One region of the Caloramator sp. genome, then DNA from elsewhere that is predicted to be linked to it. Evidence: riboswitches for the same ligand, from Rfam matches in the RefSeq annotation. Region 1 holds a riboswitch; the other holds the start of a gene.
The links. Region 1 has a riboswitch for glycine ahead of JG776_RS03320 (GrdX family protein). Riboswitches for the same ligand answer to the same signal wherever they lie in the genome.

Region 1 (3,200 bases):
TATCTCCCCAATAATCAACAAATACAGGTTTTTCAGTATAATTTAAAACTTCAGCTTCAAAATTATCCTTATTAACCTCTAACATATTACCCCTCCTATTTATTGAATTTTTCATTTATATATTCCTCTGCAGCAACAGCAGCAACAGCCCCATCAGATGCTGCAGTTATAACCTGCCTTAGAGATTTTTGAACTACATCACCTGCTGCAAATACTCCATCAACATTTGTTTTCATACTTCTATCAGTTAAAATATATCCCCTCTCATCCATTTCAACCTTACCCTTAAAAAGGTCACTCTTTGGTTCAAGTCCTACAAAGACAAAAACACCGTTAACAGCAAGTTCACTTATCTCTCCAGTCTTTATATTTTTCAATACAAGGGATTCTAATATTTCATCTCCCTTTGCCTCCTCTACTACTGTGTCCCATATAAATTTTATCTTTGGGTTATTAAAGGCCTTTTCTTGTAGTGATTTAGCAGCCCTTAATGAATCTCTTCTATGTATTATTGTCACTGTTTCTGCAAATTTAGTTAAATAAAGTGCCTCAGTTATTGCACTATCTCCACCACCTATTACTGCAACATCTAAACCTTCAAAGAAATCCGCATCACAGGTGGCACAGTATGAAACTCCTCTACCTCTTAGTTCAATTTCATTTTTAAACCCTGCAAGCCTGTATTCAGCACCTGTTGCAATAATTACAGCCCTTGACCTATATTCTTCCTTTCTTCCCTTTAGAGTTTTTATATCTCCTGAAAAATCAACCTCTACTATTTCATCCTTTGCAAAGGTAGTTCCAAATTCCTCTGCCTGCCTCCTCATTCTTTCAACTAAAGCTGGTCCTGTACAATTTTCAATTGAACCGGGATAGTTTTCGAGTTCTGCTGTCGTTGCTGCCTGTCCTCCAAACTTCTCCTTCTCAATCACCAGAACATCAAGCTTTGCCCTTGAAGCATAAAGTCCTGCTGACAAACCTGCAGGGCCTCCTCCTATTATTACAATGTCATAGATATGGCTCATAATTTCACTTCCTTTCAATTTAATGCGTTTTTTATTAAATCAAAATCAATTAAACTAAAATCTCTAAGCACCTTATCCGTATAAATTAATGTTTTACTATTTTTAATAAGCTGGTCAGCCTTCAATATGCTCTCCTCTATTATCTCAACACTTAATAGATCAACCTCTTCAAAACAATCCCTTGAAATTGCAATAGACTTATAGGGTGTCTGATTAGGCTTTATACTCCCCATTAGAGGATGTGTTAAGAGCCTATGTCCTCTATGGATATAATCCCTTGCCATAATTAAAATATCCATAAGTGAAGCTTGAGGTTTATATAGAAGATCATATTTATCTTCTAAACTACTCTTTGTTAAAGGGTTATTGGTTAATATAACTGGTTTAAGTTTCAAGCCTGACACCTCTTTTTTGTTCGGTAATCTATTAATTTTAAATCTAATCATCAGAAGAAATTATATACTTCTGTAAGTTAATGATGATTATTCTTCCTAATACTACGATAGAAACATTATCAATGATACCAAAAACTCTGTAGCTTAAAGTTCGCTAAAATACAAGTTATTTGGCAAATAAAAAAAGGATGTAGTTGCCTACATCCTCTGCCTTCACAGAGTTCTGTCCACAAATAGTACTTTTGCCTGAGAGTATCATAAAGCTTGGCAAGCTTTACTTACCCCTTCGGCGCCCTCTTAGGGTCTCTCCTATTTGCTTCATCCAGAATATTTACTTTCTACTTTCATTATACCTAAATTATAGCAATTTTGCTATTTATTTTTTGAATAGTTTGAATTATAAAAATTAATAGAGACAAAGCCTCTATTTATATATTGAATAGCCCCATAAAGAATTTCTTGGGCTTCGTTCATGGGGCTTTTTCAGATTTTAGCTAACAATTAGATTTTTACAATCTAAAATAGAGGCAAAAGCCTCTATTTAGCATAAAACCATATTCCCACTACTCCAGGGCCTGAGTATGTTGCAACTACAGTTCCTACTTCAGCCAAAAGATAATTATCTACACCCAACTCATTTTTAACCATCTCTTTAAACTCTTCAAGATTTTCATAATCTTTTACAGTTCCTATTGCAAAAAGCTCATTTTCATCAAAGCCTTCATCCTGAACATACTTTATCATTCTTGATAAAGCTTTCTTCATTCCCCTTGTTTTATCTAAAATAGCGTGGTTACCATCAGTAATATATATGATAGGTTTAATATTTAATAGTGTTCCTATTGTTGCCTGTGTTCCTGATAATCTGCCACCCTTTTTAAGATATTCAAGTTTATCTAATGCATATGCAACCCTTGATTTAGGTGCAAGTATGTTTAATGTATTGTATATTTCTTCCACATCTTTACCTTCTTCAATCATTTTAGCCGCCTTTAGAGCAAGCATTCCTGTTCCAAAACTTACTGTCCTTGAATCAACTACATATATATCATCAGTCTCCAACATATTTTTAGCAATTATTGCTGATTGATACGTACCACTTAAATTAGATGATAAGTGAATAGAAATAATTTTATTATACCCTTCATCAAATAATCTCTTGTACTCTTCATAAAATCTTGCAGGATTAACTTGTGATGTTTTTGGAAGTTCTTCTCCTTCATCAAGCATTCTTAACAAATCATCAATTTTTAAATCTACTCCATCATAGTAAGTTTTATCTTTGTATGTTATTGTTAAAGGAATAACTCTAATATTATATCTATTTACAAGTTCCTTTGGAATATCTGAAGTACTATCTGTAACTATCGCTATTTTATTCATCCTACCCCTCCACTACTATTTCATATTAGGAAATCCCATCTGTCTTAATGCTTCATATGCAACAATAGATACTGTATTGGATAAATTAAGAGATCTTTCAGTTGTTTCTACCATTGGAATTCTTATTAAAGTATCTTTAAAAACATCTCTAACACTGTCTGGAACACCTGATGACTCTCTACCAAACATTATAAAATCACCCTGTCTGTATTCTACTTCTGTGTAGAATTTACTTGCTTTAGTTGTTGATAGATACACCCTTGCACCTTTATTAACTTCAAGGAAATGATCAAAACTATCGTAGTAAACAACATCTACAAGCTTCCAATAATCCATCCCTGCTCTTTTTAAATGCTTATCATCAATTAAAAAACCAAGTGGCTTTATAAGATGTAGT
Region 2 (3,200 bases), on a different contig from region 1:
TTATAAAAATAGAGAATAGAGTACCGAATAGTTGTTTTAATCTATAAAAATGTAATTAATTAAAAAAGAAAAGGAGAGGTAAACTCTCCTTTATCTTCTTTCGAAGCTTCTTTTTTGTTGTTTTCTTGCTCTTCTGCAGTCAGGACATCTCTTTGGTTCGTTTTCAAAGCCTTTTTCTGCATAGAACTTTTGTTCACCTTCTGTGAAAACGAACTCTTTGCCACAGTCTTGGCAAACAAGTGTCTTATCAGCCATTGAACACACCTCCTATAAATGATAGGATTTAACGACTCAAAGACACAACCCTACCGATTTATAGGGCAGTGGGTCTTGATGGTTAAATCTTTTTTCTTAGATAATTATAACATTTATAATTATATTTGACAATAATATTATGTTTCGTATATTTTAAAATTATACATAAAATTTTTGCAATTCGGCAAAATAGGAGGAGAATTTAAATGAATATAGATTACTTAAAGGAAGTTTTAAGTAAAAGAGAAGTAAATATAATGGGACAGGATGAAGAATATAAAAAATATTCCGTTGTTATCCCAATTGTATATGATGATGAATACAAAATATTATTTGAGGTTAGATCCAAAAAATTAAAATTTCAACCCGGGGATATTTCGTTGCCAGGTGGAAAGATAGAAGAAGGAGAGATACCAAAACAGGCTGCTATAAGGGAACTTATTGAAGAACTTGGTATAAGTGATGAGAATTTTGAGTTTATAGGACAGTTTGATACATTAGTAACTTATCACGGAAAGATTATATATGTGTTTGTTGTTTTTTTAAAGGAATTAAATTTTAAATTATCAGTTGATGAGGTTGATGAAATATTTTTAGTTCCAATTTCCTTTTTTAAAGAAAATGTTCCAGATATGTATTATGCATCAATTAGTGCACGTTTTGAAAAAGAGAATAAGTATATAAATATGAACCAAAGGCTTTTATCATCAAGGAGTCCTATTTATTTTTATGGATATAACGGGCAACTCATATGGGGAATTACTGCTAAAATTATTTACAATTTTATTAAGAATATATTTGAATAATTTAAATTTTAAAAATATTGATGTTTTGGTAAATTCAGCATATCATATAATTAGAACAAAATATTGGTGGATGAAGGCTGTTGGAGACACCAGATTTGGTGACCGAAGAAGCAAAAAGTATTCTTTTCTCGGGAAACTTTGAAACTTTCAGGTTATGTACAATAGCTGGACACAACCCTGGAGAGACCTATTTTAGGCATCGAAGGAGTAACTTGCAAATAGTTTGTTTGCAAGAAGCTTTCAGATAAAAGGACAGGGGAAAGAGAAGCTTTTTTGTAGTGCTTCTTTTCCCCTGTCCTTTTATTTTTTAACATAAATTAGAGGAGGGGTATTTATGACAATTATAAAGGGGGTTTTATTACTAATTTTAGTTCTTGTGGCATTTTCGTTGTTTACATTTAAGGCACCTAAGGGTGAGGCAGCTATGTCTGGTCTTGCAGGTGCAGCAGTTGCTACATTTTTTATTGAAGCAATATTTAAGTATATACTTGGAGATTTTATAGGAATTGCTTTTTTAGGAGAAGTTGGCGAGGCAGCAGGAAGTATGGGAGGACCAATAGCAGCTATTTTAGTTGCTATTAATATTGGAGTAAACCCAATATATGCGGTTGTAGCTGGTGCAGTTTCTTTTAAATTGCCTATATTACCAGGTTTTGCAGCAGGATATATAGTGGGACTTTTTTCAAAAAAATTAGAAGACAAAATTCCGAGTGGGTTAGAAATAATATTTGGTGCGATGATAATTGCACCTATTGCAAGATCAATAGGTGTAATAACACAACCTGCTATAAGTAACACTTTAGTATCAATAGGAGAAGTTATAAAGGCAGCATCTGAACAATCGCCATATTTAATGGGTATGTTGCTTGGTGGAATAATAAAGATAATATGCACATCACCACTAAGTTCAATGGCTTTAACTGCAATGTTAAATTTAAAGGGTCTTGCTATGGGTATATCAGCTATAGCTTGTTTTGATGGTTCTTTTACAAATGGAGTAGTTTTTAAAAGGTTTAAAATAGGAGACAGGGGAAATTTAATAGCTGTTATGCTGGAACCGCTTACTCAGGCAGATCTTGTTACAAAAAATGCATTTACAATATATTTTTCAGATTTTATAGGCGGTGGGCTTGCTGGAATTGGAGCAGCATATTTTAAAATAATAAATAATGCACCAGGTACTGCATCACCAATTCCTGGTATGCTTGCACCCCTTTGCCTTTAATTCACTTTAAATGTTTTGAAGGCACTTATTTTTGGAGCAATAGGTGGCATAGTAGGAGGAGTGGTTGGAACACAAATAATAATTATGTATAACAAAATAAAAGGATACAAAAAGGAAAATAAAAAAGAACAAAAACTTAGTGTTAGTTGAAAGTGTTTGCTGTATAATAAAGAAAGGGGGTGGTATTTTTGAAAATACTTATTAAAAATGGTTATATTTATCCTATTGAAACAGAACCTTTTAAGGGCGATATTTTAATTGAGAATAGTAAGATTGTAAATATTGCTGAAAATATTGAGGACAAAGATGCACAAGTTGTGGATGCAGAGGGTAAGTTCGTACTTCCTGGATTTATTGATGCCCATAGCCATATAGGATTGTTTGAAGAGGGTGTTGGGGGAGGATATCAGGATGGTAATGAAGCTACAAACCCATTAACTCCTGAAGTTAGAGCAATAGATGCCTTTAATCCAGATGATGTTGCAATAAAGAGAGCTCTTGAGGGTGGAGTAACCACAGTTATGATTTTACCTGGTAGTGCTAATGCTATTGGAGGACAAGGAGCTATCTTAAAGCTAAAGGGGAATATAGTTGATAATATGATTTTAAAGGAACCTGCAGGACTTAAAATGGCACTTGGAGAAAATCCTAAAAGGGTTTATGGTGGTAAAAATCAAACTCCTTCAACAAGGCTTGGTACAGCAGCATTAATTAGAGGATATTTTATGAAGGTTCAGGACTATATGAACAAGAAAAGGCAGTGTGAAATTGAAAAGAAGGAGTTTGTTGATAGAGATATTAAATTAGAAATAGGAGAAAGAGTATTAAAGGGTGAAATACCTGCAAGAATACACTGCCATAGAAGGGATGATATATTAACAGCTATAAGGATATCAAAGGAGTTTGGTTTTAAA

Region 2: it holds a riboswitch for glycine, as region 1 does, so the genes downstream of both, JG776_RS04330 (PTS sugar transporter subunit IIC) here and JG776_RS03320 (GrdX family protein) in region 1, are expected to answer to the same signal.

Annotation. Positions count from the first base shown of each region.
Region 1 is NZ_JAIHAO010000006.1:6,231-9,430, reverse strand. Features, by position in the region: gene JG776_RS03330 (thioredoxin family protein) at 1-85, opposite strand, end outside; gene trxB (thioredoxin-disulfide reductase) at 96-1,025, opposite strand; gene JG776_RS03320 (GrdX family protein) at 1,040-1,420, opposite strand; glycine riboswitch at 1,645-1,742, opposite strand; gene JG776_RS03315 (DegV family protein) at 1,958-2,803, opposite strand; gene JG776_RS03310 (tRNA (cytidine(34)-2'-O)-methyltransferase) at 2,819-3,200, opposite strand, start outside.
Region 2 is NZ_JAIHAO010000008.1:18,581-21,780, forward strand. Features, by position in the region: gene JG776_RS04315 (M15 family metallopeptidase) at 1-6, shown strand, start outside; gene JG776_RS04320 (zinc-ribbon domain-containing protein) at 91-255, opposite strand; gene JG776_RS04325 (CoA pyrophosphatase) at 462-1,061, shown strand; glycine riboswitch at 1,229-1,327, shown strand; partial or broken gene JG776_RS04330 (PTS sugar transporter subunit IIC) at 1,396-2,436, shown strand; gene JG776_RS04335 (amidohydrolase) at 2,475-3,200, shown strand, end outside.